2 linked regions of the Thiorhodovibrio frisius genome follow. The protein of the gene in region 2 interacts with the protein of the main gene of each other region in a pairwise test. Links are inferred from orthologs where the notes say so. Each region holds a gene or a part of one and is shown on either strand. Other genes may lie near its edges.

Region 1 (15,541 bases), 670 kb from region 2 along the record:
CTGCTGACCGGCCTACTTGCCCTGGCGACCCCGATCGCGACTAGCCAGATCCTCTCCGATATTATCCCCCGCGCCGATGTTTCCATGCATCTGATGCTGGTCGCGGGCTTGGTGCTCGCCGCCCTGGGCGCGGCCGCCTTCGCGGTGGCCCGCAGTTTCGCCATGCTGCGCTTGCAGACCCGCATGGACGCACGCATCCAAACCGCCGTCTGGGATCGGCTGCTGAGCCTTCCGGTCAGCTTCTTTCGCGACTACACCGCTGGCGACCTCGCCGATCGCGCCAATGGCATCAACGCGATTCGCGAAGTGCTGAGCTCGACGGTTATCCAGGCCGCGCTTAACCTGGTCTTCTCGGTCTTCAGCCTGGTGTTGCTGTTCTGGTACAGCTGGAAGCTGGCGCTGGTCGCGCTGGCCGTGGTGCTGGTCATCCTTGGGCTGTCCTTTCTGGTCACCCTGATGCAGCTGCCCTTGCAACGAGAAATGATCGGCCGCGGCGGCAAGATCGAGGGCCTGGTGTTTCAACTGCTGGTGGGCTTGTCGAAGCTGCGTATTTCCGCGGCCGAGGCACGCGCCTTCGCGCGCTGGGCCGAGCAATTCAGCATCACCAAGGACCTGACCTATCGCGCCCGTCGCCTCGCGGCCTTGCAGCAGGTGCTCAACGCGCTCTTCCCGCTGATCGCGTCCATCGTCTTTTTTGCCATGATCAGCTTCGCGCTCAACAAAAGCGCCAACCCCGGCGGCGCCGAGTTTGCCATGGCTCAGAGCGGCTTCGGCATCAAGGAGTTCCTCGGCTTTCTGCCCGCCTTCGGGCAATTCAGCGGCGCCATGACCGCGCTCTTGGGCACCCTGACCACCCTGATCACCATCGTTCCCCTCTACGAGCGCGCGCGCCCAATACTCGAGGCCATCCCGGAGCGCTCGGAGCTGAAAGCCGATCCGGGCGCGCTCGACGGCCACATCGAGTTCTCCTCGGTGCTCTTTCGCTACGACCCGCAAGTCCCGCCGGCGGTCAATCAGGTCTCCTTGCGCATCCCCAGTGGCAGCTATGTTGCCTTCGTCGGCGCCTCGGGCTCCGGCAAGTCGACCCTGGTGCGCCTGCTGCTAGGCTTCGAGCAACCGGAATCCGGCGGCGTCTACATCGACGGACGCGACATCTCCGGGCTCGACATGCAGGCGGTGCGCCGCCAGATCGGCGTGGTGCTGCAGAACGGACGCATCATGTCCGGCTCCATCTTCGACAACATCGTCGGCAGCCTGCCCTTGACCATCGACGACGCCTGGCAAGCCGCCGAGATGGCGGGCTTTTCAGACGATATCAAACAAATGCCCATGGGCATGCACACCGTGCTACCCGATGGGGCCGCGTCCCTCTCCGGCGGCCAACGCCAGCGGCTGATGATCGCTCGCGCGCTGGTGCACAAGCCACGCATTCTCATCCTCGACGAGGCGACCTCGGCACTGGACAACCGCACCCAGGATGTCGTCAACAAAAGCCTGGCGAAATTGAACATGACGCGCATTGTCGTCGCCCATCGCCTCAGCACCATTGAGCGCGTCGACCGCATCTTCGTCATGCGCCAAGGCAGCATCGCCGAATCCGGTGGCTTCCGTGAACTGATGGACCTAAACGGCGAGTTCGCCGAATTGGCGCGGCGGCAGATGGTATGACCAGTCCCGCGAGCGAAGACGATTGAACGTTCGGCGCGCACTTATCCGCGCTCCATCGATACTTGCCAAGCTTGAAACAACGCAAGGACCCCATGAACAACATTGATTCCTTGAATCGTCTTGCAAGCCAGAAGCCGATACAGTTCCCGTCCAATTTGGACGAGAATCCGCATAGGAATGTGCGGACCAACGCAAAGGGTGTTTTACCTCGATCAACAATGGAGGCTCATCATGTCAAGCAGTGACAAAACCTGCTCCCCTGAACTACACAAAAAAGTCGCCGAAACCTTGGATAGGATACTCACCAAGGCGACCGAAGACGAAACTTTTGGCGCACTCTGCGTAAAGGATTTCAGCGCCGCTTTCGAGCAATTAATTGGCAAGCCAATGCCGGAAGGGGCGCGGTTTTCCTGCGAGAAGAAGGACGGGCGCGTCCTACTTAAGGTTCCCGCCAATCAAGACAATGAAAATGATGAACTGACGGATGCCGATCTTCAAAAAGTAGCTGGCGGATTTGTCAGTCCGCTAAACATACTAGAGAAATTCCTCTTGCCTGAAGTGCCATTCCCCAGCGTTCCCGCCTATGCCGCGCCAAGCTGGTTTGGCAATCCAGGTGCTTGGTAACAGATGGTGAAACACCGTTAACAAAGCCTTACGATTGAGAAGGGCCGCCTTGGTGACAATAGGCACTACCCCATCGCTTATTGTTAACCAAGGCGGCTAGGGCGCCCCCTCCCGGACCTCCACCGCCGCAGACTGCAATCTTGATCCGCCAATAAAGCGGACTACCACTGTGAATTCATCGCGGGCTTCAGAACATGAATGCTTCCTCGACACAAGGATATCCGCGCACCGCGGTATGGGAATTGACCCTAGCGTGCAACATGCGTTGTCAACATTGCGGCTCCTCATGCACCAACAAATCTCCCGACGAATTGGATACGGAAGCAGCCCTTGATCTTTGCGATCAACTCGCGGACCTTGGTGTCGAGTTAGTTACCCTGTCCGGCGGTGAGCCTCTTTTACGTGACGACTGGGATCGCATCGGTTCCCGCCTGTCTGAAAAGGGCGTGAGGGTCAACATGATTTCCAATGGCTGGCTGCTTGACTCGGACACTGCCAGTCGCGCATGCGAGGCTGGCTTCGGCAACTGCGCGGTTAGTCTCGATGGCACCAAGGAAGTGCATGACACCCTTCGCCGCGATGGCTCCTTCGAACGCGCATGCAATGCCTTGGAGACGCTGCGGCAAGCAGGGCTGGGCTCCGCCGTGATCACGACCGTGATGCAAGACAATCTCGCCCTGCTGCCGAAAATGCGCCCGCTGTTGGAGGATCTTGGAATACAGCATTGGCAATTACAGCTCGGCATGCCAATGGGCAAGATGACCATGGATCGCGTCATTGCCCCCGAGCAGGTGGAAGAGATTGTGAGCTTTGGTCGCGCGCTTCTCGACAGCAGTCCAATTCAGCCGGTTCTTGCCGATTGTGTTGGATATTATTCCCATCACCATCAAGAGATACGCAAGTCCTACTTTGACTCCGACCATCCCTGGCAGGGATGCAATGCCGGAAAATCGAATATCGGCATCCTGCATAACGGCGATATTCTCGGCTGTACTTCAATTCGCGCGCCCGAATTTGTGGAAGGCAACATTCGGCGGACGCCGCTAAGTGTCATTTGGAATAGACCCGGCGCTTTTGCCTGGAATCGAGATTTCTCGGTCGAGGATCTCGGCGGCTTTTGCGCGAAATGCCGTTATGGCGAAATTTGCCTGGGCGGATGTCAAAACGTCAAACTCACCATGACCCAGTCGCTCCGGGACAACCCTTACTGTGCGTACAGAACTCAAGTCGAAGAACTCTCGCCAAAAATTCACCGGATGCGCAATGTTGACCAACTCTTAGACAGAGCGCGCAAGGCGCTTGCGATGGAACTATTTGAAGTCGCGGAAACCTGTCTGTTACAAGCCAATACCCTTAGTTCTGACAACCTCGACATCCTGCAATTGCTGGGTTACGCCCACTTTCGCTGCCGCCAGTACGAAAAGAGCCGCGACATCAACGAACAGGCTCTCATGATCGCCCCGAACGACGCGTATTCCTGGCATGGCTTGGGCAATGCGCTCGCCAAGCTTGGCAACATTCCAGAAGCCAAGCAGGCCATGCTGCGCGCGCGGGACCAAGCAGGCGATGCCGGCCCCCTCTTGTCCGAAATCGAAAACGACCTATCCATTCTCATGGGCGGCGAAATCCAAACCACCAACATGCAAAACACGTCAATTAGATAACGAGTATTCCAAATCGGACAGCCAGTCATCCCAGTTTCCGTGGATTTTTTGAACCGCCCCCGGTGAAGCAATCGCTCAGCGACTATTGTCGCGGTTTTGCCAACGCGAATGCCCCTTGGCCAGCGCTGCCGCTTGCCGAGCCGCCCTCCATGGCCTGGTGGCGCGCTCTTCTGGCGGAGACGGATGGTGTCAGCCTGTTCGATAGGCTACGCGAATCGCTGCCGCAGCTGTGCATGCCGCAGCGGCCGGGTGTTTCACAGTCCGAGGAATACCGGCACGCGGTGCTGCGCGGGCTCCCGCTGCATACCAGCCTTGGCGCCGAGATGCCCGGTTTGCTCGCCCCCGAACAACTGCGCCTCGAGATTGCAGCGCATTTTGCCGTCACGCTTCCGGTTCTTCGCACCTCGGATCGCGAGGATTTTCTGTTCCTGACGCGCGCGCTTGCTCACCGCTGCGAGCCGGTACCCATCGCCGCCGGTGTGCATGCCCAGGCAGTTGGCGGGCTGATTCACTGGGGCTTGATTCGCGTCCACGGACGCGAAACGCGCGCCCAACTGATCCTGCTGCATGAGGCCCCCTATGGTTCTGTTCCGGCGGATCGGGTTCCGGGCCGCCCGAGTGCCGCGCACTGGCTCGCCCTCTCCGGCGTGCTGCGGCTCGAGCATGAACTGACCCATCTCGCCACCAAGGCGCTGTGCGGGGAAATGCGCCTGAATCTGCTCGATGAGTTGATCGCCGACGCCATGGGCATGCTCCGCGCTCTTGGCACCTTTTCGGCGGACCTATTTCGGCGCTGCCTTGGTGTCGAGGAGGACGGCAGCGCGCCAGCGCATGCACGTGTCTGGACCTATGTCGCCGAGCTCGAGCAAAGCGACGCGCTGACGGCGATCCAGCTGGCACTGGAGCGGGCACAGGAGCTCGAAGCGCTGTTCAAGTCTTCACGGCTGCCAACCGATCCAGTCCAGCGCCTACGCTGGCTCTGTCAGCAAAGGCTCTGCTCGCGCTGGCGCGACTGAGCGGGCGGAAGTTTCCCAGGATCAAACTAACAGCACACAAGCCAAAAGTTGTCGATGGCACCAGTTCAGTGTTACGACTCCAACCAAGATACCATCTGGCATCCCAAGAGGTTTTGTTTATGAATTTAGTTCGATACGCTCCCCTCGGCTCCATTCTGTTGCTTTGCGTTCTTTTCTCGGCAAGCACCTTTGGCGCGAACGACTATCCGCGCCTAGAGGAATATCTCGAGCCGACCGACCTTGAGCAAGGAGACCCCGCCGGCTATGCCCAGGCCGCCCGCGATTTTCTCGCAAGCCATCCAGATTCCAGTCTGGCCCCGCGCGTGGCCTTTGATCTGCTGATGGTGGCCAAGGTATTCCAAGACCAACCGGCGCTTGCGGAAATGCGGCGGTTGTTGGCCCTGGATTACGCCCAAAGTTTCCAAGCACGCTACTATCGCTCGACATTCGCCAATGCCGGAGACTATCGCCAGATGCTCTCCGAATTGATTGACCAATTTTCTCGGCGGCCCGCCCCCGAATTTCCTGAACACTTTGCCCACGGACTCGGGGCCGCCTTGGATGACTTTGGCGATCAACTGCTCAATGATCCCGATTTTCTGCTGAAATCGGCGTACCTCCTGCAAGCCGCCGGGGAGACCGCAGGGCAGGAGGATCTGCTGGCGCGCCTCGAGCCCATGCTCGGAGGGGACGATGATCTCGCCCGAATCGCCGGGATCGCTGCGGACAGCGACCAAAGCGCCGCCGAGAAAGCCGTCGCCCTGCACGGCATGTCGACCAACCCCAGCGCGCGCTTTCTGCGCGACCTGTTACTGCTTCAGATGACGGAGGACGCGCGGCAAGCGCCCGCGATTCGCCAGATTTCCGCCGAGGCAGCCATTCAGGACAAAAGATTCGCCGATGCCCTCGCCCTGCTCCCGCGACAAGCTCCCACGGAGGGCGGAGACAAAATCCTTTTTCAGCGCGCCTGGTCCCATGCCGCCCTTGGCCAACCCGACGAGGCCCGGGCACTGATCGACCAGCTCGCGGCGGATTATCCGGACAGCCCTTGGCTTGCTCCAGGGCATGCGCTGAAGGAGTCCCAGGAGCAATATGACGCGCGGCTGAAAGCCTTCAGCAACGCCCTGATCAGCGCCGCGAAAGCCATCGCGGACCTGGAGGCGCTCGAAGGGACACTGCTTTACACCGCGGCGCCAGACGGGCGTCCCATCACGGCCTATGTGGCCATGGACCTCGAAAGAAATTTCTTTGCCACCCAGCTGCGGCGCGCGGAAACACTGGAGTTGGCCTACGAGACAGGCCCAGATGGAGCCCTGCTGTACAAACGAGGAGACAAGGTGCTGCGGCGCGCCTTGGAGCCTGGCCCGGTGCCCTCTTTCAAGGTGGACTTACAACGTGGCACCGACGGTGGATTCAACTTCAGCCTTGCCGCGAATCTCGAGGATAACCTCGGCGACCTGATCCGAGAAAACCGCTCGCTACTGGAGTCGCCGCTGCTCACAACCCGCGCGGGCAGGGATGAGTTGCTGAACTATCTGCGAGAATCTGGCTATCTGCTTGGCGAGGTGAAGCAAATCGATGGCGGTGCCACCCTGAAACTGCTTCGACCCGACGCGCGCGACCCGGATGCCTCAAGCACAACGCTGTTCCAGCTCAACGAGGCCGGCCAACTGATCGGGCTCACCATCGGTGATATCAAGATTGAGGACATGCGCTATGGCGAATCCGGCGCCATGGCTTTCTCCCAACCTGAATGGCCGCCACTCGATACCCTAACGACCGAGGAATTCGACGCGGGATTCTTCTTCGGCATCATGGATAACATGTCACAGATATTCATTGAGCCAAGCCAGCGCTGAGGTTCGCCATTCAGGCCGGGCTGCGCCAGATCGGCGCAGTGCTGCAGAATCGACGCATCATCCAAGTTCGTGGTGAGAGTTGTCCACTCAATGACGCGGTGCTAAGCTCTAACGCCTTTCTAGCACCATCAAACATTGCCCCTGGCGCTTCACGCCAGCCCTCCCTCACTAGAGCCACAATGACCAACGCCGACGCTCACGCTGACTCCGAGGCGCTTGGCCGCATTCGCTTTGTCCTTGTCGAGACCAGCCTGACCGGCAACCAGGGTGCGGTGGCACGCGCAATGAAGACCATGGGGCTGGATCAGCTGGCCCTGGTCAACCCGCGTCGCGCGCCGGATGCCGAGGCCCTCGCTCGCGCGGTGGGTGCCGATGACTTGTTACAGCGAGCGCCCATCCATCCCACCCTGCCAGAGGCGCTCGGCGACTGCCGCCTGGTAATTGGCGCGAGCGCCCGACGACGCGCGATTGAATGGCCCCTGCTGAGCCCGGCGGACGCAGCACGCAAACTGCTCGCCGAGGCAGCGGAAGGCCCGGTCGCCCTGGTGCTGGGTCGGGAGAGCTCTGGGCTGAGCAACGAGGAGCTGGCCCACTGCCATTATCTGACCCAAATCCCCGCCAACCCGGCCTTCAGCTCGCTCAACCTGGCCGCCGCGGCCCAGGTGTTTGCCTACGAGATTCGCCAGGCGTGGCTTGCGGCGACTACCGCAGACATGCCGGCGACATCGCCAGCAGACGAAGGCGCGCATGAGCCGGCCAGCGCGGAGGAGATGGCGGGGTTTTTCGAGCATCTGCGCGAAACCCTGGTGCTGGTCGGCTTTGCCAAGCCGGAACAGTCCCACAAGCTGCTGCGCCGGCTGCGACGCCTGTTCAATCGCGCGCGGCCCGATCGCACCGAGATCAATATCCTGCGCGGGATGCTCAAGGCGCTCGGCCGCCACGCCAACTCATGAATCTGCTCCATATAGAATTAACTGACTTGGTAGGATTCACCGCGGGGCGCGACCCAAGCCGCAACATGCATCCGCGACACTCAAGGAAAATCCATGTTTGAGCGACTCCGCGAAGACATTCATTGCGTCTTCTCCCGCGATCCCGCGGCGCGCAACAGCTTCGAGGTTCTGACCACCTACCCCGGTCTGCACGCCGTGCTGATGCACCGGCTGGCTCATCGTCTGTGGCAAGCGCGTCTGCGCTGGCTCGCAAGAATGCTGTCGAACGTCGCACGGCTGTTCACCGGCATCGAAATCCACCCGGGCGCCGAAATCGGCCGGCGCTTTTTCATCGACCATGGCATGGGCGTGGTGATCGGTGAAACCGCCGTGGTGGGGGACGACTGCACGCTCTACCATGGGGTCACCCTGGGCGGCACCAGCTGGCAGAAAGGCAAGCGCCATCCGACCCTGGGGCGGGATGTTGTCGTCGGCGCCGGCGCTAAGGTTCTCGGACCCATCGAGATTGGCGATGGCGCCCGCATCGGCTCCAATGCCGTGGTGGTCAAGCCGGTACCCGCCGGCAGCACCGTGATCGGGGTGCCTGGCCGGGTGATCGAGCGGCCCGCCGATGCCACCAGTCGCCGTCGCGCCGACACCGCCAAGCGCATCGGCTTCGATGCCTATGGCGCCACGAGTGATGTGCCAGACCCGGTCTCCAATGCCATCAACCGCATGCTCGACCATATCCATGTGCTTGATCACCGCGTCGAAGCCCTGTCGCGTACTTTGGAGGAGCATGGCCTGACCCGCCACTTTGAGCATCTCGATGATCTTGACGACTGCGAGATGGAGTCCGCGACCGAACAAAAGAGCAACTGATGCCCGCCAGCAAGAGACTATCCAACAGGCGCCAGCCGCACTCAGTGAAAAATTGATCGAATTAGTCAGCTATCGTAGGATGGAACATCGGTTTTCCATCGCAAGGAGTCGCCACGTATGAGATTGACTACCAAAGGCCGTTACGCGGTGACCGCCGTGCTCGACCTGGCCATCCATCACGGCCAGGGGCCGATCGCACTGGCTGACATCGCCCGCCGGCAGGGCATCTCCCTGTCCTATCTGGAGCAACTCTTTGCCAAGCTGCGCCGGCAGCGGCTGGTTTGCAGCGTGCGTGGTCCGGGCGGTGGCTATAATCTGGCGCGGGAAATGGGTGAGATCAAGGTGGCGGAAATCATCGCCGCCGTCGATGAACATGTGGATGCCACCAAATGCGGCGGTGCTGGCGACTGCTACAATGAGGGCCCCTGTCTGACGCACGACCTTTGGATGGATCTGAGTCACCGCATCTACGAGTATCTGAACCAAATCTCTCTGCGCGATCTGGTCGAGCGCCGCTGCCACCCCGCTGATTCCGACCAAACCCACATACCGCAAGAACCGATGATGGAGAGGCCGCAAGCACAGCCCAACCAGTTTTCGGCCAATGCCTGATCGGACGTGCCGCGACTTAAGGCTCGTGGTTCCGGCTATCCGGACACTAATGTGGTTTGATTGTTCGTTTCATTCACGCTAAAGGGCCTGCACTTCATGGCCGCCCCCTCGACTGAACGCCCCCCGCTGATCGACAAAACCATCTTGCTTGAGCGCACCACCCGCGCACTGATGCGGCTGCTCGCCCGACTGCCGCTTCCGTTGGTCCATCGCTTAGGCAGTGCCATCGGTACCTTGGTTGCCTTGTTTCCCAACCGCCAGCGTCGTAATACCCTGATCAATATCGGCCTGTGCCTGCCGGAACTCGGCCAAGACAATGCGACCGTGCTGCGCAACCGCTGCCTGCGCGAGTTCGGCAAAACCTATGCGGAAATCGCGCATCTCTGGCTGCGCCCCAGTGAGGACGTCTTGAGCCTGGTGCGCGAGACCAGCGGCACCGAGCTGCTCGAGCGCCAGCCGGGCAGCGGACTGATTGTCCTGTCACCTCACCTGGGGGCCTGGGAGCTTGCCGGTCTCTATCTGGCCGCCCAAGGGCCTACAGCCATTTTCTATAAACCGCAGAAATATCTGGATGACCTGATTCTCGCCGCGCGCAAGCGCAGCGGTGCGACTCTGGCGCCAATTACTGCCAGGGGGATTCGCGTGCTGGTGCAGGCGCTGGAGCGCGGAGAATACGTCGGCATCCTGCCCGATCAAGCGCCACGGGCGGATAAAGGTGCCGTATTTGCGCCTTTTTTTGGCATTCCAGCCTACACCATGCTGCTGGTCAACCGACTGTCGCGCAAGACGGGTGCGCCGGTGGTTTTTTTGTTTGCTGAACGCCTTGGCCCAGGGCTCGGTTACCGCATCCACTGCCGTAAGGCGCCAGAAGCTGTTGCGTCGGATCGCGATGAGTTCGCTGCTGCGGCCTTGAATCAGGGTATTGCCGAGTGCGTGCGCACCTGTCCGGAGCAATACCTGTGGCCCTATCGGCGCTTTCGCGAGCGGCTCGAGGGCATGCCGAAATTTTACGATGGGAAATTATCCGACAATGCCGTCTGGGAGCAAGTCACGCACCTGAAAGCACAGCTTGCGGCGTGCGGGAAATTTGAATCGGCATCTTGACGGGAGCTGCGCAATCGCGCGCCGGCATGGGAATCGAATCGCGCCGGCGCGCGTGATGGCGGCTCCCGCCAAAAAATTATTGAAACAGGAGCTTAGTCGGATATCTTGGTCGTGGTGCTGTCGGTCTCGCCCTTGCTATCGACCCAGCTGATCTCGACGGTATCCTCTGGCTCGCCACCTTTGAACTGAAACGCCAGATAAGGATCCTTGGAGACACCACCGCTGAAGAGAGCCTTCATCACGACCTGATCCTTCCATTTCGCGGTGACCTCCTGGATGAAGTGTGCGGGAATGAGTTCTTCGGTCTCTTTGTCCTTGCGCAGACCGGTTTCCATTGGGTGTTCGATAATTGACTTCACGGTGGTCACGCCATCTTTCACCTTGGCGCGGATTCGAATGCTGCTAGCCATGATTTCATCACCTCTCGCGCAAGCGCTTGCCGCTCGTCGCTATATTGAATTGAATGTCGGCTGGAATTTAACTTCGGGGCCTGAGAGTGGGGGAAGATAAAAGTCCGCCCGGGCTTGAGTGACGGCGTTCAGCCTCAGGCACCACAGCCGCCGGCGGTTACTTTCACATTCTTTGCGGCACCGAAAAGCCCTGCCGGGGTTTGCACCACAGCGATCACATCGGCGGTCTCGGCCATCTTGATATTCATCGATACATAAGGCACGGAATACTCAGACAGCTCGAAAGATGCAATCAGCGGCCTCTGGTTGCCGGCTGCGAAGATAGTGATTGACTTGGCATCCTCGAGATCAGTTGAGACGGTCAACCGCACCAAGGCGCTGTTATCGGCGGCAGGGGGCGCATCAATCTTGACGGCGTCGCTGGTCTCGAAGGTGTCGGAACCGAGCAGGTCTTTCAGCGCGGCGTCTTTGTCTTTCGCCTCGAAAGCGGCCTTTGGCCAGGCTGCCAGCAGTGCTTGCGGGATCAGCAAGCCAGCCCCAGCCGCCAGGCCAAGCGCCCCGGCACCCACGGAAGCTTTGAGCAGCGTTCTGCGTTTGTTATCGATCATGGACTGTCTCCTTTGGGGAATGAGTCAAACAGATGGAGGATCGCAGCAGACCCGGGCACGAGGCAACAATAGGTACCCAAGCGACGACCTGAGGGGAGACATCGATGCGCGACAGGAAAAAATCACGCTGCGGCAGACGGTTGTGTGCCGCTGCATCTCCTCCCAGGCTGGCTGTGATCGCTCCTGTTTATCGGAGCTGGATTTTGGTCTGTGGGCAATACCGCACGGAACCACGAGGTTTTTTGCTCGTCCACTAAGCTTACCTGAGTCGCGCGTTTGTGCAACCCTAAGCCTCATGGTCACGTCTACTTCGGCCAATAAAGTGGTTATTTCACGGTAAGGGTCTGAGTCCCAGCAACCCTGGGAAATACCCCCTGTGGCGTTCAGGTTAACGGGCATTGAGCAACGGCCGCAAAAACTGCCCGGTAAAGGAGTTTGCGCAGGTAGCAAGGCTTTCAGGCGTTCCGCTCGCCACGACTTGCCCGCCGCCGTCACCGCCCTCGGGGCCAAGGTCGATCACCCAGTCGGCGGTCTTGATGACATCCAGGTTGTGCTCGATCACCACCACGGTATTGCCGCGATCGCACAACTGATGCAGTACGGCGAGCAGGTGTTTCACATCCTCAAAATGCAGCCCGGTGGTCGGCTCGTCGAGAATATAAAAGGTGCGGCCGGTATCGCGGCGGGAGAGTTCCCGGCTGAGTTTGATGCGCTGCGCCTCGCCGCCGGAAAGCGTCGTTGCGCTCTGGCCGAGGGCGATGTAGGACAGGCCTACGGCGTCGAGGGTGTCGAGCTTGCGCTTGAGCAGCGGCACGGGCGCGAAAAACTCGAGCGCATCGGCCACTGTGAGGTTCAGCACCTCATCAATGGTTTTGCCCTTGTAGCGAATCTCCAGTGTTTCGCGATTGTAGCGGCGCCCGGCGCAGGCATCGCAGGGCACATAGACATCGGGCAGAAAGTGCATCTCGACCCGAATCAGCCCGTCGCCCTTGCACGCCTCGCAGCGCCCTCCTTTTATATTAAAGCTGAAGCGTCCCGGTCCATAGCCACGTGCGCGTGATTCGGGCACGGCGGCGAACAGCTCACGAATCAGACCAAAGAGCCCGGTGTAGGTGGCAGCATTGGAGCGCGGCGTGCGCCCGATGGGACTTTGGTCGATCTCGACCACCTTGTCGAAATGCTCAAGCCCCTGAATGTTCCTGTAGGGTGCGCCCCGCAGGCTGGCCTGGTTGAGCTTGCGCGCCAGGATGGGATAGAGCGTGTCGTTGATCAGGGTGGATTTGCCAGACCCAGACACGCCGGTGATGGCGCAAAAGGTGCCCACCGGAATGGCGATGTCGACGCCTTGCAGATTATTGCCCGTCGCGCCAAGCAGCCGCAGCCAGCGGTCATCCGCCGCCGGCCGGCGCTGCGCGGGGATCTCGATCCGCAACACGCCTGCGAGATAGCGCCCGGTCAGGGAGGCCGGCTCGGCCATGATCTGCTCCGCTGTGCCCTGGGCGACAATCTCCCCGCCCCGCGCGCCCGCGCCCGGTCCAAGATCGACAATCTCATCGGCGGCGCGCATGGCCTCCTCGTCATGCTCGACCACGATCACGGTATTACCGCTGTCGCGCAGCCGCCGCAGCGTGTCGAGCAGCCGGGCATTGTCGCGCTGGTGCAGGCCGATGGAGGGCTCGTCGAGAATGTACATGACCCCTACCAGCCCGGCGCCGATCTGGCTGGCCAGGCGAATGCGCTGCGCCTCGCCGCCAGAGAGGGTGTCGGCCCCGCGTGCGAGGCTGAGATAGGTCAGGCCGACATCGGCGAGAAAGCGCAGCCGCGCGATGATTTCACGCAGGATTTTCTCGCCGATGGCGGCGCGCTGGCCGGTCAGTTCCAACGAGTCGAACCAGTTCAGGCACGCGGCCACCGGCAATGCGGACAGCTCGGGCAGATTCTTTCCGTCAATGCTTACATGACGCGCCGCACGATTGAGCCGGGTGCCGGCGCAGGTCGGGCAGGGCTGGCGCGAGAGGTAGCGCCCGAGTTCCTCGCGCACCAGGGCCGAGTCCGTCTCACGATAGCGCCGCTCCAGCATGGGCAGAATGCCTTCAAACACTCGCTGCTTGCCACTGCCGCGCTCGTGCGGAAGCTTGAGTTTAAGTTTGTCTTGCCCGGTGCCCTTCAGGACCTGAGCCTGCACGGCCCCAGGCAGCTCGCACCAGGGTGTGTTTAGATCAAAGCCAAGATGTCCCGCCAGCGCCTCAAGCATGCGAAAGTAATGGCGATTGTTGCGGTCCCAGCCACGGATGGCACCGTCCGCCAGGCTGAGCGCCGACTGCTGTACCAGCTTGGCCGGGTCGAAGAATAATTCATGTCCCAGTCCGTCACAGGTTGGGCAGGCGCCGGCGGGGTTATTGAAGGAGAACAGGCGCGGTTCCAGCTCGCTTAAACTGTAGCCGCAGACCGGACAGGCAAAGTTGGCCGAGAAGGTCGTCTCTGCCACCCCGGATTCGGGCTCCATGGCCGCCAGGTGCACAAGACCACCGGACAGGGCCAGTGCCGTCTCTAATGACTCGGCCAGCCGCTGGGCGCGATCAGCGCGCACGCGAAAGCGGTCGATCACCACCTCGATGTCATGTCGGGTTTTGGCATCCAGTGCCGGCGGCGCGTCTAGCTCGCACAACTGGCCGTCGATGCGCGCCCGCACAAAGCCTTGGGCATTTAGTTCCGCGCACAGCGCCTGATACTCGCCTTTGCGGTCGGTCACCACGGGCGCGAGCAGCATCAGCTTCTCGCCCTCGGGGCGGCTTAGAATCTGATCGACCATCTGGCTGACCGTCTGCGCCGCCAGTGGCTCCCCATGCTCGGGGCAGTGCGGCGTGCCGACGCGCGCGAACAGCAGTCGCAGATAATCGTGGATCTCGGTGATGGTGCCGACCGTGGAGCGCGGATTGTGCGAGGTGCTCTTCTGCTCAATGGAAATGGCCGGCGACAGTCCCTCGATATGATCGACATCGGGCTTTTCCATCAACGACAGGAACTGCCGCGCGTAGGCCGAGAGCGACTCGACATAGCGCCGCTGCCCCTCGGCATAGAGGGTGTCGAAGGCGAGCGAGGACTTACCCGAACCGGACAGCCCTGTGACCACCACCAACCGGTTGCGCGGCAAGTCGAGGTCGATGTTTTTGAGATTGTGGGTGCGTGCGCCGCGAATGCGGATCTTGTCCATTACCGTAACAACAAGCTTCATATTCCGGGGTGGCCGGGACCATGAGCGTCAGGCCGGGAACAGCGTTTTGCTCTGCGATCTTTTTCCATCATCCCTTGATTCCGCCCCGGAACGGGCCGAAGTCCAAGGTTGTTTGGATATATACTGACATAAACGCTGGAACCTACCACTGAGATCAACCCTCGGAGATCGCCCATGGCTACCGAACCCGTCGCCGTCGTCACCGGCGCCTATCGCGGACTAGGGCTGGAAACCTGCCGCCAGCTCGCTGCACGCGGTTATTGCGTCGTCCTCACCGCTCGCCGCGAGGCCGAGGGCCAGACCGCCGCCGGCAAACTCGCCGCCGAAGGGCTGGACCTGCGATTTTTTCCGCTGCATGTCACCGAAGAATCCTCGGTGCTCGGATTGCGCGATTATCTCAGCAAGGAATTCGGCCGCATCGACGTGCTGGTCAATAATGCCGGCATTTTCCCCGACCCGCCCCCCGGCACGCCCGGCTCCAGCATCTTCGACGCTGATCTCACCGACCTGCGCAGCGCCTTCGAGACCAACACCCTGTCGGCCCTGCGTCTGTGCCAAAGCCTGATTCCACTCATGCAGGGCCAGGGGCGGGTTGTCAACGTCTCCTCCGGCATGGGCCAGTTGAGCGACATGAATGGCTTCGCCCCCGCCTATCGGCTATCCAAAACCGCCATGAACGCTGTCACCCGCATCTTCGCCGACGAGCTCAAAGACACCGGCATCAAGATCAACTCCGTCTGCCCCGGCTGGGTCCGCACCGAAATGGGCGGCAGCAACGCCACCCGCTCCATCGAAGAAGGCGCCGAAGGCATCGTCTGGGCCGCTACCCTGCCGGATGATGGCCCCAGCGGCGGCTTTTTCCGCGACGGTCAGCCCATTCCCTGGTAGCACCGCCGGGAGCGGCTGCAGCCACGGCTGAGAAACCGA
Region 2 (15,128 bases):
CGATGCTGCCATCCGGGCGCACGGTGTTGGCTTTGATCTCGGCCTCTGGCAGCTTCAGCTTGCCAAGTTGCACGCCCGCAGCTTCGGCCCGCTCAGGGGACAGCCTAAGCGCGATCATGTCGCGGTACATGAAGGTCTCGGGTGCGATAGTCCAGCGCAGCTCGAGCAGGTTGGGCGACTTGATGTCGGCGGAAAAAACGAAGGCTTCTGCGGCAGGAAGAATGTCGTCGTCAAGCCCTAAGCTTTGGCGAGTGCTGGTGCCGAGTGCCGCGCGCAGATTTGAGGCAGCGACTTTATTGGCGTCCGGGCTGGTCGCCGGACTGACAGTCGGACTCATGACCGGACTCATCGCCGGCAGGGCGACTTCGAGCGCGACCTCTTGTGGCGGATAGCAGAAGCCGGCATCGGCGCAGCCCTGGAAGCGGGCGAGCAGGGTCAGGGGGGCAGCGGTGTTCTCGCCGCGCTCAACGGGAATCCGCACTTCAAGCTGATCCCGATAGATGTCGACCTGGCCAAAGAACTGATCCTGCCTGACCTCAGCCGGCGGCAGCTGCGGCTGACCCAGCGTGACTCCGGGTGTCTCGGTGCGAAAACGCAGTTTGTTCTGGTAGAGGTAATACCCGGGTGCGATCTGCCAGCGCACGACTAGTTCATTCGCGCTCAGGGCCGCGACCTCGGGCTGGAAGGCCTGCTCAACGGGCAGGAAGTCCGCTCGCGCCGGCCCGCCCAGCAGGCAGATCAGCCCCGCGAGCAGCAGCCAGGGACTCAGCCAGCCTGGTGGCGCTGATCTGCGCGCGGGCAGTGCTGATTTGCTCTGGTGCGACTGTGGGTGGGTTTTCACGAGCTTTGGGTGCATGTGTCAATCCATTTCAAATACTGATCCGATCCCGCGATAACAGGCACGACAATGAACTCGGGTACCTCGTAGGGGTGTTCCTTAAGGATGCGTGATTCGAGTTCGCGCAGGCGCGCCTGCGTGGTTTTGATCATCATCAGCACCTCGGCATCCTGGCACAGTTGTCCGTCCCAGCGGTAGCAGGATTTCGCGCCGGGCAGCAGTGATACGCAGGCGGCCAGGCCCTCGTTGACTAGCATGGCGGCGAGACGCTCGGCGCAGTCGCTGTCGGGACAGGTGCAGTAGGCAATGCAGGGCGGCGTTGACATCGGGCGGACTCCCTCGGGCGGCTTGATGAATCTGGGTGCCTGAGCCGGTTATTTTAGACCAAAGCATCGCCGCTGCGCGGGCGCGGGGATTGCACTTGCCGGCTGCCCGGTCTAAGGTCGCCGATCAGTGATCGCTGCTCGGATCCATCTTGGTTCTGGTGGCGATAATTTCTTTCTTCAATCCACTGCCTTGCGAGTTCCTATTGTGCTTTGGTTTCTGTTGATTTTTGTCGGTACGCCGCTGATTGAGTTGTATTTTCTGCTCAAGGTCGGCACCATCATCGGGGCGTTGCCGACCATTCTGCTGTCGATTTTCACCGCAGCCCTTGGCGGGTATCTGGTGCGCGAGCAGGGCCTGTCGGTGCTGATGCGGGTGCGCAGCATGGTCGACCGGGGCGAGGTGCCTGCGTTCGAGATGCTCGATGGTGCCATTTTGCTGCTGTGCGGTTTCTCGCTGCTGTTGCCGGGTTTTGTCACTGACGCCCTGGGCTTTCTGCTGTTGATTCCAGCGCTGCGCCATGCCTTGATCCGCCGCTACCTTGCCGTGCAGCCAGCTGCCGGGGATGTAGAGATCAGAACCAGCCGGCGCGAATACATCGATGCGGACTATCGTCGCGAGGATGATTGAGCGATCTGTCCCAGCAGGTCCAGATAGCGACAGGCGCTGCGCTCGGCCTGGTATTCGCTGACCGCAGCGCGCAGGGTGTCGGCGGGCAAGGGGGCATCCAGCGTCGCCGCCATGGCGGTGGCGAGCGCCTCGGCATCGCCCACCGGCACCAGAGAGCCGAAACGTCCTCGCTGAAGAATTTCGGCCGGACCGCTCGGGCAGTCGGTCGCAACCGCTGGCGTGCCTAGGGCCAGGGCTTCGGTCAGCACATTGGGCGAGCCCTCCCAGGCCGATGACAGGGCGAACAGGCTGGCGCGCGCCATAAAGGGGTAGGGATTGGCGACAAACCCCGGAAGACTGACCGCGTCGTTCAGCCCGCGTTCGGCCACCAGTTGCTCCAGTCCCGGGCGGTTCCCGCCCTCGCCGAGGATGATCAGTCGGCACTCACGCTGCTGGTGTAGCTGGGCAAAGGCGCGGATCAGGGTCGGGAAGTCTTTTTGTCGCTGTAGGCGCCCGACGGCCAGGATTACCGGTGGTTGGATGCGGTCGTTGTCGTCGCGCTCTAGCCAGGGATGATGACAGGGCGCGCGTGCGCGGGCGGCGAGCATCGATGTGATGACCGGGTTGCGCACCACATGGATGCGCTTGGCGGGCACGCCGCTAATGGTTGCGACATCATCGGCAACGCCTGCCGAAACTGCGACGATGGCCTCGAGATGCGGGTAGAGCCAGCGGATGAGGCTGTATCTCAACCAGCGCTCCGGTGGCGAGCGCCCGGCCATGGCGGTGGACAGATGGGTGCCGAGGCGCAGTGCAATGGGGGTCTTTACCCTTGCCAGTGCGCGCGCGATCACCGCGCTGCGCCCGGCGCGGTCCTTGGCCACCAGCAGGGCGGCAGGTTGTGCCTGGCGCAAATAGCGGGCGAGGGCCGGAATGGCGAGTTGGCTGTGGCGCCCGGCGAGTCGAATTTGACGGATGCCGGGCGGCAGTTCTCGCAGATAGGCCGAGTCCGCGCGCAGTAGCAGCAGGTCGATTGCCACCCCCTGGCTGTCGAGGGCTGACAGCAGGTTGACCAGCATGCGCTCGACGCCACCGCTGCCCGAGAAGGATGCAAGCAGGGCAATGGTGTCGAGGCGCGCGTTCCGGGCAGGCTCGCTCATCAATGGGTCAGCCTTGGAAAGGAACCGGCACAAAGCGCTGCTGGCCGTCCTGTTCCAGGCGCAGCAGCACCGAGGGCCGGCCCTGAGAGGCGGCGGCACGAATCATGCTGATAGCCTGTTCCGGGGTGCTGACTGGTTGCTGGCCCACCATCGAAATCACCGCGCCAGCGCGAATGCCGGCCCGGGCGGCCGGGCTGTTGGGCTCGACGTCGGTCACTAGCACGCCCGCAGTGCCGGGGCTCAGGTTGAGCTCGCGCCGTGTCTCGGGCGTGATGGGAGCCAGGTAAACACCCAGGCGCGCCTGATCGCCGTCGTTGGTCAGCCCTGAGTCAGCGAGCTGGGGCTCGGTCGGCATCTGGCCGATGGTAACCGGTAGTGTCAGTCCCTGGCCGCCGCGTATCAGCGCAATTTGCACCTGGGAGCCGGCATCCAGGCTGGCGATCAGGCGCGTCAGGTCCCGGTAGTCCTGCATGACTTGACCGTCAACGCGCAGGATGATGTCCCCATCGCGCAGACCTGCGGCGGCGGCCGGTCCCTCGGGCAGAACCTCGGTCACCAGCACGCCCTGGCGCTCAGACAGGCCAAGGCTTGAGGCGACCTCATCAGTCACCGGCTGAATTTGCACGCCCAGCCAGCCGCGGTCCACGCGCCCCTTGGTGCGCAGTTCGGTCACAATATCTGCCACCGTCTCGGCCGGGATGGCAAAGCCGATACCGATATTGCCGCCGCTCGGTGAGAAGATGGCGGTATTGACACCAATCACCCGGCCGCTGGCGTCGAACAGCGGACCGCCCGAATTGCCGCGGTTGATGGGTGCGTCGATTTGCAGATAATCATCATAGGGGCCGGAGTTGATGTCGCGCCCGCGCGCCGAAATGATGCCGGCGCTGACCGAGCCGCCAAGCCCGAAGGGATTGCCCACTGCCAGCACCCAGTCGCCGACCCTGGCGCCCTCGGCACTGCCGAGCTGCACGGCGGTGAGGGGCGCTGGTGCGTCGATCTTGATCAGTGCCAGGTCGGTTTTTGGGTCGCGACCGAGCAGCTGCGCCGGGTATTCGTCGCCGTTGTTCAAGGTCACCCGAATGCGGTCGGCGCCTTGGACCACATGGTTATTGGTGACAATCAAGCCGGCCGGGTCGATGATGAAGCCCGAGCCTTCGCCCTCGCGCGGCTTGGAGAAATCGGGCTCAGCATGAAAGCGGCGGAAGAACTCCGACAGTGGTGAGTCTTCTGGCAGCCCGGGCGGCAGAATGGAGGGGCCGGACTGCCCGGCTTGGACTGACTGCTCCACATTGATATTCACCACGGCATCCACCACCCGTTCGACGATATTGGCAAAACTTGGTAGCGCCATGGTTGCTGACCCTGGCACAGTGGTACGCATGACGGCCTCGGGTTGAGGCGCGGCGTTCAGATGTCCCGGGATGCTGGCGGCGAGAATGGCCAGGCCGAGCCCGAACAGCACAGCCACTGCCTGGTAGATGACCTGATGGTTGACGGCCTCGCGCTTGGCGGGAGGCTGATGCTTCGCCAGTCGCTCGGGCGCGCCAGCCTTTGAAAGGGTCTGATGCATGGTGTTCATCGCGATTTCCGTCGGTTGGGTGAATTCGTCGTGACAGTGTCATAATGGCAGCCTTGCCGCGTTTTTTCTCCCGCATTACCGATTATTCATGTTCCTGGTTCGCGCGTTCCAACAAAACTCCCGGGCCAGTGAGAGGTCATACTGATGGCAGAGCTGGAACAGATCGAAATGTCGCGCTATCGCGACGAGCTGGCGCACGATTTGCGCCATCTGGTCAAAAAATATTGTCGTATCATGGCCTGGGAGGTCCCAGAGCTGGACGAAAAACGCGCCAACCAACTCATCATCGACGCCATGCGCGGTGCGCTGAAGAATATCGATCAGAATTCTTGAGCTGCGGGAGACGGTTTAGCGCAAGGGTGTTGCGAGTTTGCCCAGCCTGGCAGCGCAGATGATGAAACCCTGGAAATTTTGTTTTGATTTCGCGGGATTAAAGGGTTAACGTGCGGCCTCGCTGGCGTTCGGTGGTGGTTTCGGGCCCTTGTTGCGGTGATCGCAATTGTGGCGATTCCGGTTAGTGTGATCGGATTTGGGATGATGAAACAAATGAACAAATTACCTGCCATGGCTGCCTTGAAGTTGCGCTCTGACGCATTGAATCCAAGAGCTTGGCTCATTAACGCGATGCATATCGGCCTGCTTGGTGCGCTGCTCAGCGGCTGTACTCAAAGTTTGCCGGAGCGCCCTGACAAAGAGGCGCCCGAGGCCGAGGCGACTGAGACTGCTGCGGCTGCCGAGGCGGAGGCGGACAAGCCAGCAGACGAGCCACTGCCCTGGCCGCCAGCCAATGGCGATATTCCGCAGCCACAGGAGGCAGCGGCGGTGGGCAAGATGTTTGAGTGGCGCGGTGGTGGGCGGCGCGTCAGTCGCATTGTGATCGACACCGATACCCAGCAGGCGCGGTTTTTCGCCGGCGAAGACTTGGTCGGCTGGAGCAACGTGGCCACGGGTGTCTCCAGTCATCGCACCCCAACGGGGGAGTTTTCGATTCTCGAAAAAGTGTCGGACAAGCGCTCCAATCTTTACGGGCGCATCTATGATAGCGAGGGCAAGCTGGTCAAGCGCAATGCGAAGGCAGGGCGCGATGCCGTTCCCGCAGGTGGGCGCTTTGTCGGTGCCCGGATGCCCCATTTTCTGCGTATGACCTACGATGGCGTTGGCATGCATGCGGGGCCAATTCCCAGGCCCGGGAGTCCAGCGTCCCATGGCTGCATTCGCATGCCGGCTCAACTGGCCGATGCGCTTTTTGACCATGTCGATGAGGGAGCCCGGGTGACCGTGATCGGCTCTCAGGGGCCGAGTTACGGAAATTATGCCGAGCGTGTGAAAGCGCGCCAGGGCGAGGCTCGCGCACGGCGCGCGGCGGCAAAGGCAAGTCAGGAAGGCGAGCCGCTCGACGGGCTTGACGCTGAGATCGCAGCATTGCGCGGGGAGGAATTTCCGCCAAAGGCCAGCAGCAGCGGTAGCGAGCCTGAAGGCGGCGATAGCCCTGCCGCGCGCCCGAGTGCGACTGAGACCGACAGCGCCAGTGACGCCAATGCATCGGGCGACGCCAATGCATCATCGAGTGACGCCACTGTATCGGGCGACGCCAATGCATCGAGTGACGCTAGCGCCTCGGGTGCCGCCGAGCAAAGCGGCTCGGGCAGTGACGCCAGCGCATCGCCAGCGTCACAGGCGGCAGGCTCGGTCAAGCCGCCAATGCCAGCGACTTAAGCGCCTTGAGCTGATCGCGCACCGCCGCCGCCTGCTCAAATTCCAGCTCGCGGGCGTGGCGGACCATTTGTTTTTCCAGGGTTTTGATCTTTTTGCTGAGTTGCGCCGGGGTTAAGTGCTCCACGGGGCTGGCATCCGCGTCGTCGCGTTTGCCGCGCCGGCTGGGTGCAGGCGCTCCCGGCACTCTGGCACCTTCAAGCACCTCGGCCACCGCCTTGCGGATGGTCTGGGGCGTGATGCCGTGCTCCTCATTGTGCTCGACCTGTTTGGCGCGGCGGCGCTCGGTCTCTTCAATTGCGCGCTGCATCGACTGGGTGACTTTGTCGGCATAGAGAATGGCCTTACCCTGAGCGTTGCGCGCGGCGCGGCCGATGGTCTGGATGAGCGACCCGGTCGAGCGCAGAAAGCCCTCTTTGTCGGCATCCAGAATCGCAACTAGCGACACCTCGGGCATGTCGAGGCCCTCGCGCAGCAGGTTGATGCCGACCAGTACGTCGAATTCGCCCAGGCGCAGATCGCGGATAATTTCTACCCGCTCGACGGTGTCGATGTCCGAGTGCAGATAGCGCACCTTCACGTCGTGATCGGACAGATAATCCGTCAGATCCTCGGCCATGCGCTTGGTTAGCGTGGTGGCCAGAACCCGCTCGTTGGCGGCGACGCGCAGATGAATTTCAGATAGCAGATCATCGACCTGACTCAGTGCCGGGCGGACTTCCACTTCAGGATCAACCAGCCCGGTCGGGCGCACGACTTGCTCAATCACTGCGCCCGACTGTTCGATCTCATAGTCGCGCGGGGTGGCCGAGACATAAATGGTCTGCGGCTGGCGCGCCTGGAATTCCTCGAACCTTAACGGGCGGTTATCGAGCGCCGAGGGCAGCCGGAAGCCATACTCGACCAGATTCTCCTTGCGCGAGCGATCCCCCCGGTACATGCCACCGAGCTGAGGCACCGTGACATGGCTCTCGTCGACCACCACCATGGCGTTGGTGGGCAGATAGTCAAACAACGTCGGCGGCGGCTCGCCGGGACCGCGCCCGGAGAGATAGCGCGAGTAGTTCTCGATGCCGGAGCAATAGCCGACCTCCTGCATCATTTCCAGATCATGAATGGTGCGCTGCTCCAGGCGCTGGGCCTCGATCAGCTTGTTGTTGTCGCGCAGCCAGTTCAGGCGCTGGCGCAGCTCGACCTTGATTTGCTCGATGGCGTTGAGCACGACCTCGCGCGGGGTGGCATAGTGGGTCTTCGGGAACACCGTGAAGCGTGGAACCTTGCGTTGCACTTCGCCGGTTAGCGGATCAAACAGGGACAACTCTTCGATTTCGTCATCGAAGAGCGCCACCCGCAGCGCCTCGTCCTCGGACTCCGCCGGGTAGATGTCGATGATGTCGCCGCGCACCCGGTAGCTGCCGCGAGACAGCTCGATCTCGTTGCGGCGGTATTGCAGCGCGGCGAGCTGGCGCAAAATGGCGCGCTGATCGACCAGATCGCCGCGCGAGAGATGCAACACCATGCGCAAATAGGCCTGCGGATCGCCTAGTCCATAAATCGACGATACCGTCGCGACGATGATGACATCGGGTCGCTCGAGCAGCGCCTTGGTGGCGGACAGGCGCATCTGCTCGATATGCTCGTTGATCGAGGCGTCTTTCTCGATATAGGTATCGGTCGCCGGCACATAGGCTTCCGGCTGATAGTAGTCGTAGTAAGAGACGAAATATTCCACCGCGTTGTGCGGGAAGAAGTCCTTCATCTCCCCGTAGAGTTGAGCGGCGAGCGTCTTGTTGGGCGCCAGAATCAAAGCCGGGCGCTGCAGCTCGGCAATCACATTGGCGATGCTGAAGGTCTTGCCCGAGCCAGTCACGCCGAGCAGCGTCATGCCGGCCTCGCCGTCGGTCAGCCCCTCAACTAGCGCGCGAATCGCAGCTGGTTGATCGCCGGCAGGCTGGAAGGCGCATTCGAGCTGGAAGGCTCTAGTCTGTGTCATGGTGCGGAATCTTGGCGCATCCAAAGGCGTGTGGTGGGGCTATGAGGCTCATTCTATTACCCTGTGTCATGATGATATACCGAAACCCTTTGCGATTTTGGCTCGTTCTGGGTCGGATGACGGCCACGGGGCGCTGTGAATCCATCCATGGAGGCGCGGCGAACGCTTGACTGGACATTCCGCCTGATGGCCAAGCAACCCACCACCACTTGCGATCCCGCGTATCCTCGCGGCATTGGTCGAGCGGGAAGCGCCAAGCCGCTCGCCAAGTCCACCCTAACGCTCATGGTCATGGCCAACCCGGAAGATTAAGCCTGTTGATTCACGGTAAAGGAGACAGACTGATTCGCCGCGCACACCTACACCCTAGCCTGCTGATTACCCTCGGGGCGCTGGCCGCCCTGACGCCCTTCGCGATCGATCTCTACCTGCCCAGTTTGCCAACGCTTGCGCGCGATCTGGGCAGCGACATCTGGCTTGCGCAGTTCAGCGTCACCCTGTATCTGGGGTTTTTCGCCAGCGCTCAGCTGCTGCTCGGGCCCTTGTCGGATGTGCGCGGGCGCCGACCGCTGATCGGCGGCGGGCTAGCGCTTTTCGCCCTCGGCGTCCTGGGCTGCGCGCTGGCCCCGTCGATGACCTGGCTGCTGGTGAGCCGGAGTTTACAAGCAGTCGGCGGCGCGGCCATTGCCGTGACCATCCCGGCATTGGTGCGTGATCGCTTTGCGCATGACGATTATGCGCGGGTGATGACGCTGGTGATGCTGGTCATGGGGCTGGCACCATTGATCGCTCCGAGCCTTGGCAGTCTGGTGCTGTTGGTCGGTTCCTGGCGCTGGGTGTTTGCCACCCTGCTAGGTATCACTCTGGTCACGGCACTGCTGTTTTTGCGTGTGGTGCCGGAAACCCTGCTACCGGCGCGGCGCCAGCTAAGGTTCTCGGATCCGCTGCGTCAATATGGGCGCATCCTGCGCCATCGCCGCGCGCTGGCCTATCTGGGCACGGCCTCGGCGAGCTTTGCCGGACTTATGGGCTTTGTCGTCGGCTCGCCCTACGTCTACATCGAGCTCCACGGCATCTCGCCGCAGGTCTTCGGCCCGCTGTTCGGAGCCAATGTGGCAGCAGCGTTGGTGGTGTCCGTGCTAAACGCGCGACTGATTCCGCGCTTTGGTGCCGAGCGGCTGCTGCAGATCGGGCTTGGCGTGCAGGCGCTCGCCGCGCTCTTGATGCTGGTGCTGACTCAGGTACCCAACCCGAGCCTGTGGCTGATCGCACCCCTAACGGGAGCCTATCTGGGCATGACGGCGCTGGTAATGGGCAATGCCATGGCCGGGTTTATGGCTGACTTTCCCGATCTGGCCGGCACCGCCTCAGCCTTCGGCGGCGCGGTCCGCTTCGGTGCAGGGGCGCTCAGCGGTTCGCTGATCAGCCTCCTGCACGATGGCAGCGCGACGCCGTTACTCGTCGGCATGGGCCTGAGCGGCCTGCTGAGCGGCAGTTGCTATCTTATGGGTACGCGATTTTCGTCTCCCCGAATAGCCGCCTCAGTGAGCGATTCGGAATAGGACAGCTTGGCCTTGGGAGCTATCGATAAGTCGATACTATTGATTGGACGGTATGTCGAAACCCTTTGAGGTTTTGCGTCGTTCTGGGCCGGGTGACGGTCACTGGGGCGCCGTGAATATATCCCTATAGGCGTCCCGGCGGCATCCATGCCGCCGAGATCCCCGTGGTCGTCACCCGACCCAAAACAGAAAGCCCGTTTGCGATTCGTATATCGGAAAACTCAACAATGTTTCTTCCATATAGCACGGCGTTGCAGTTGGGGAAAATACCCTGGGTGACACTCGCGGTGGTCGTTCTTTGTACCCTCATCTATTGGAAGCAAGATCAGAACGAGAAACGAATCAGCTATTCGGTCCATAATTATTGCAGAAGCAATCAGGAACTTTTGCGCTCCGATTTTTTGAAGGAGAATGACGAGTCGGCAATTCTAACTTGCCAGAAGTGGCTTCCACTCATCCATTCGCGTCCGAACCCGGAGGCCTTCTACAATCAATTGCTAGATTCTCCCGATCCCTTGGAGGGCGTGAGTCGGGCAAGATTTGTCGATAACCTGAAGCGTCTTTATCAGCACTTTCTCCAATCCGGGCCTCCGTGGAGCCTGGATGGGGCTTTGATGTATGACCCCTTGGGTTGGAACCCATTCAGGGTGCTTACGTCATCGCTCGCACATGCGGATTGGCAGCATCTGATCGGTAACATGATCTTCTTCATCGCTTTCGCTCCCGCATTGGAATTGCTGGTGGGAGGGAAACTTCGTTACATCGCCATCTTGTTCGCAACAGCCGTTACCGCTGATTGCGCTTACTCTGTCACTGTTCTGCTCGGCGCCGAACCCTTGCCTGCGCTCGGGTTCTCAGGTGTCGTGACGGGCATGATCGGTCTTTCAGCCTTTCTGATGCCGAAGGCTCGCATCAAGACGCTTTTCTGGGTGGGGTTCCCAGTTGGTCATTCTTACATCCCGGCTTGGATTCTTGCGGTGTGGTTTATCGGCTTGGATACTTGGCGTGTCATTTCATCCGCTGATGTCGGTAATGTTCTTGTCATTGCCCACGTTGCCGGTGGATTCACCGGCTATTTAATCGGCGTTTACTTTTTGAAAGAACAACGCGCAATCAACCAAGAAGACCTGGACGAAGAGTTGTGGCGTCAGCAGTGGAGGCGCCGAGACAGGTTTGGAGGGTTCAGTTCATATCGCAAGCGACCGGAAACCTATCAAAACGAGGAGCGGTTGCATCAGGCAAAGCGGGATTACCAGTCCTTTATCGACCGTCTTTTTCAGGCCGTGCGGGTGCGGCGAAATAGCGAGGCGGTGCTGATTCTGCTTGAATATTTCGACCTCTACGCGAGAAATCCCGAAGCCTATGAAGACATATTTCAAGAGATGAAGGATTATGGGAACTATCGTGCCGTGCACTGTGCCGGACGATTGGTGATTTCCCTTTACCTGCGCCAGGGTAAGATCGCCGCTGCCTTTCGCGTCCTGGAGGAGTGCCTGCAAATGTCTGAACATTTTGCCCTCGGCAGCGTCGAGGAGGCAGCCTCACTGTTTCGGTACGCGCAGACCTGTGCTCAACATGAGGTTGCAAAGCAGATTCTAAGGAACGCGCAAGGCAAATATGGTGCAAGCCATGGCGCAATTCTGCGCAGAATGGCGCGCCAATCAAGCACAACAGCTTGAATCAGTCGAGCTGTTTTCGAATCGCGTGAATTTTTGTCAGAATGATAAAGACCCCAGATGCCAGCGGCGGGGACGCAAATGTTCTTGCGGCACTCCTGCTGACCGCGAGAGTGCGTTCTCGTGCGCCTTCGCGATCGGCAGATTTCAACGGGTAAATTACCCACACACAAGCGGAATCCCTGTATGACTCGTCGTTTTTTCAGCTTGCTGATGCTAGCGCTGCTGGCAACCACATTGAGCACATGTACTGGGCCTGCGGCCAAGAAGGCGTCAAAACAGGCCGGCGCGACTGAGAACAGGATCGCACGGTGCGAGACTAGAAGTTGTTTTCTGGGGTTGCTGGAGTATGGCGGGCAAATATTGCTTGCCAAGGAGCAACCAGATGGCACCTTTGAAGAGGTCTATCAGGTTCGGCGCAAGAAGGGCTCGACCCTGCGTTCCTTTACCCATGGCATCCTCTCCGTTGCGACTCTGGGAATTTGGAACTTGGTGGGCAGCCCGATCGAAGGCTTTATGTCGTCGAGTGATTTTATCGTGTTTCGGGTGACCTATGACCCGCAAGGACAACCGATCAAGGTCGAAATTCAGGGCGGCTGAGAGAAATCCGGCATTCTTTGCAATACGGCGTTGCTATGCCGAAACCCTTTGAGATTTCGGCTCGTTCTGGGCCGGGTGACGGCCACGGGGGGCGCCGTAAATCCATCCATGGAGGCTTCCCGGCGGCGTCCTGCCGCCGAGACCCCCGTGGCCGCCGCCCGACCCAAAACCGAAAACCCGTTTGCGATTGGTATATCTGGCCACTTCCTTTCAGCCAATTGGGCACAAGCATGATTCGCCGTGACGGACAGAAACAGAGTGCAGGCCCTGGCATCGCGCGCCCGTTGTTCTGCGACTGGCATCGGGAGTTACTTGACCGCCGCGCCTTTCTTGCCCGCTGCGCTGGGGTCACGGTCGCCGGGCTTTTTGCGCCGGCCCTTGCAGCCACCTCTGATGCAACCATGCCGCTGAGCGAAGCCGAGCGCCTGGCGCTCATCGACGCAGTGCAGCTGCATCTGTTCCCGTCCGAACCCGCCGCTCCAGGCGCGCGGGAAATCAATGCGCTTAACTATCTGCGCTTTGTGCTGGCCGATGCCAGGACCGATGCGGATGAGCCGGCGTTTATTCTCAACGGCGCCGGCTGGCTGGAGGATCTGAGCCGACAGCGCACCGGGCAGTCTTTTCTCAACCTCGACAGCGATGCGCGCGAGTCCCTGCTGCGCGAGACCGCCGCGAGCGATGTCGGTGAGAACTGGCTTTCCACGCTGCTGCTCTATCTCATGGAAGCCCTGCTGACCGATCCGGCCTATGGCGGCAACCCGAATGGCATCGGCTGGCGTTGGCTCGAACATGTCCCCGGCTATCCGCGCCCGGATGCCGAGACCATCTACCCGAGGCTGCCCTTGTGAGCGACACCGACTGCGATGTCTGCATCATCGGCAGCGGTGCTGGCGGTGCGCCCGTGGCCTGGCGTTTGGCGCAGGCAGGTCTTTCGGTGCTCGTGTTGGAGAAAGGCCCTTGGCTTGCAGACCAACATTTTCGCAAGGATGAGCTGGCCTGCTGTCGGCGTCCGGTCTATACCCCAGAGAAGCGTCTCGAGCCTCATGTAGTCGAAGACCGCAATGCGGATGGCGACTGGACCGCGACGCCGACTTCAGAGTCCGGCTGGGACTTCTGGAACGGTAATCTGGTTGGTGGCTCGAGCAACCTGATGAGTGGTTTTTTTCATCGGCTCAAGCCGGTGGATTTCCGTCAGCTCGAAGCATTTGGCCCCATTGATGGCGCCAACCGCGTCGATTGGCCAATCGGCTATGACGACCTAGAACCTTACTATGATCAGGTCGAACAGCTGGTCGGCATCTCCGGGGCCATAGCGAAGCACCCCAACATCGAACCGCGTTCAAGCGCTGATTTTCCCTATCCGCCAACGCTCGAACATCCAGTGTCGGCCTGGATCGGCCAAGCCTGCGAAAACCTCGGCTATCACGCCCTGCGCGTGCCGCGCGCCATCCTGTCGCGCCCGGCTTTGAGGCGGCGTTCCTGCGAGTATTCCGGTTACTGCGGCAGCTTTGGTTGTTCAAGCGGCGCCAAGGGTGGTGCGCGCGCGGCCTGGCTGGCACCGGCACTGGCCACAGGGCGCTGCGCCATTCGCTCCCATGCGCAAGTGCTGCGGTTGATTAGCGATGCGCGCGGCAAGGTAATCGCGGCGGAATACGCAGATGCCGAGGGCCAGCGCCGACAGGTCACCGCCAAGCGCTTCGTGGTGGCCTGCCAGGCGGTAGAGACCAGTCGGCTGCTGCTCAATTCCACCGGGCCGAAGTTTCCCCAGGGTCTGGCCAACAACTCCGGTCAAGTGGGCCGCAATCTGCTGTTCTCCGCCGGCGGTTCGGGCTCCGGTGACTTGGAATACGATGCCCTTGGCCCGGAACGCGCGGCGGCTCTGAAGACCATGGGACCCTTCGTGAACCGTGCGCTCGATGACTGGTATGTCATCAAGGATCAGTCCTTCGCCGCCGGGCCGCACAAGGGCGGGATTGTGGAGTTCATGCTCGCGCATCCCAACCCTACCGGCCTGGCCAATCGGGCCAAGTGGCGCGATGGTGAACTCCTCTGGGGCCTGCCGCTCAAGCGTCGGCTGGAGCAGTGGTTTCGTGCGGATCGGACCCTGCGCTTTGAGGTCTTCTGCGACTGGCTGCCCAACGACGATTGTTTTGTCAGCCTCGACCCCTCGGTGAAAGACCGCTGGGGTCAGCCGGTCGCGCGCATCCGCATCGGCCATCATGCGCAGGATTTGAAAGTCGGGCGCTATCTGGCCGACAAGGCCGAGCGGGTATTAAACGAACTGGGAGCCGCGCGGGTGCGTTCAAGCATCAGCGGCTCCCCGCCGCCCAATCTGATGGCCGGTGGCTGCCGCTTTGGCACCGACCCCAAGACCTCGGTGCTGGATGCTGACTGCCGCGCCCATGAGGTCGAAAATCTTTATGTCACCGACGGCAGCTTCATGCCCACCGGTGGCAGCGTGCCCTATACCTGGACTATCTATGCGAATGCGCTGCGGGTGGCGGAGCGGATGCTGGGGGAAAAGCCGACCGGTCGCAGCTCATGAATGCAGGGATGACGACCGCAATGCGAGGAGTGATTTCAGAGGAGTGCGGACTGAGTGAAGACTAGCTCTGAAAAGGACCTAATTTGACCAGGATATCTCCGCCGTTGATTTGAGTACACTGATTAGCATTTCTGGTGCGATCAGCCAAGTCGCCCAGAATGCGACATGGAGACAGACGATTAGCCAGTAGGTGATTTGGTAGCTCGTCTTCACCGTCTTGTGGCGCATGCTCTTTTGGGCGAGATAGGCGCCTGGCCATCCGCCCAGGGCTTCCAGTAAGTGCAGCGAACTCTCGGGGATTCGCCAGGTATTGCGAATCGCGCTGAGCTTGTCACGTGCATAAGCGAAGAATGCGATCAGACTCATCAAGGGATAAGCGATCAGAGGGATCGGCGTTACCGGGATCATGATGACAGCGCCCGTGAGGCAAAAGAGGGCGAGAAAACCGACGAAAACGCTCTGCGCATTGATCGGGATGGCCCTTAAGCTCTGGTCGCGTCGTCGGCTGTCTGTTCTCGTTGAGCGA

The links.
Region 1: the proteins of uvrB (region 2) and uvrA interact in binary tests that used the Escherichia coli proteins (3 or more experiments, as listed by UniProt). The link is inferred for Thiorhodovibrio frisius from one-to-one orthologs.

Annotation. Positions count from the first base shown.
Region 1 is NZ_CP121471.1:4,513,201-4,528,741, reverse strand. Bases 11,568-14,969 are described here. They hold uvrA (excinuclease ABC subunit UvrA), read right to left. Parts: upstream 14,594-14,969; coding sequence 11,768-14,593; downstream 11,568-11,767. Other genes in these bases: Thiofri_RS20670 (SDR family oxidoreductase), read left to right, coding at 14,789-14,969. Outside these bases: Thiofri_RS20730 (NHLP bacteriocin export ABC transporter permease/ATPase subunit), read left to right, coding at 1-1,668; Thiofri_RS20725 (hypothetical protein), read left to right, coding at 1,900-2,292; Thiofri_RS20720 (radical SAM/SPASM domain-containing protein), read left to right, coding at 2,487-3,956; Thiofri_RS20715 (DUF7005 family protein), read left to right, coding at 4,019-4,972; Thiofri_RS20710 (tetratricopeptide repeat protein), read left to right, coding at 5,092-6,831; Thiofri_RS20705 (RNA methyltransferase), read left to right, coding at 7,011-7,784; cysE (serine O-acetyltransferase), read left to right, coding at 7,878-8,645; Thiofri_RS20695 (Fe-S cluster assembly transcription factor), read left to right, coding at 8,763-9,257; Thiofri_RS20690 (lysophospholipid acyltransferase family protein), read left to right, coding at 9,354-10,361; thiosulfate oxidation carrier complex protein SoxZ, read right to left, coding at 10,454-10,771; thiosulfate oxidation carrier protein SoxY, read right to left, coding at 10,906-11,379; more of Thiofri_RS20670, read left to right, coding at 14,970-15,502. UniProt on the Escherichia coli protein: The UvrABC repair system catalyzes the recognition and processing of DNA lesions. UvrA is an ATPase and a DNA-binding protein. A damage recognition complex composed of 2 UvrA and 2 UvrB subunits scans DNA for abnormalities.
Region 2 is NZ_CP121471.1:3,833,272-3,848,399, reverse strand. What follows is about bases 5,712-8,700. They hold uvrB (excinuclease ABC subunit UvrB), read right to left. Parts: upstream 8,220-8,700; coding sequence 6,204-8,219; downstream 5,712-6,203. Other genes in these bases: Thiofri_RS17505 (Bcr/CflA family multidrug efflux MFS transporter), read left to right, coding at 8,537-8,700; Thiofri_RS17510 (hypothetical protein), read left to right, coding at 8,406-8,531; Thiofri_RS17520 (L,D-transpeptidase), read left to right, coding at 5,712-6,229. Outside these bases: protein-disulfide reductase DsbD, read right to left, coding at 1-856; divalent-cation tolerance protein CutA, read right to left, coding at 838-1,164; Thiofri_RS17540 (FxsA family protein), read left to right, coding at 1,370-1,792; Thiofri_RS17535 (glycosyltransferase), read right to left, coding at 1,771-2,931; Thiofri_RS17530 (Do family serine endopeptidase), read right to left, coding at 2,939-4,513; Thiofri_RS17525 (hypothetical protein), read left to right, coding at 4,658-4,846; more of Thiofri_RS17520, read left to right, coding at 5,060-5,711; more of Thiofri_RS17505, read left to right, coding at 8,701-9,781; Thiofri_RS17500 (rhomboid family intramembrane serine protease), read left to right, coding at 9,946-11,460; Thiofri_RS17495 (hypothetical protein), read left to right, coding at 11,644-12,057; Thiofri_RS17490 (gluconate 2-dehydrogenase subunit 3 family protein), read left to right, coding at 12,288-12,905; Thiofri_RS17485 (GMC family oxidoreductase), read left to right, coding at 12,902-14,602; Thiofri_RS17480 (cold shock and DUF1294 domain-containing protein), read right to left, coding at 14,681-15,128. UniProt on the Escherichia coli protein: The UvrABC repair system catalyzes the recognition and processing of DNA lesions. A damage recognition complex composed of 2 UvrA and 2 UvrB subunits scans DNA for abnormalities.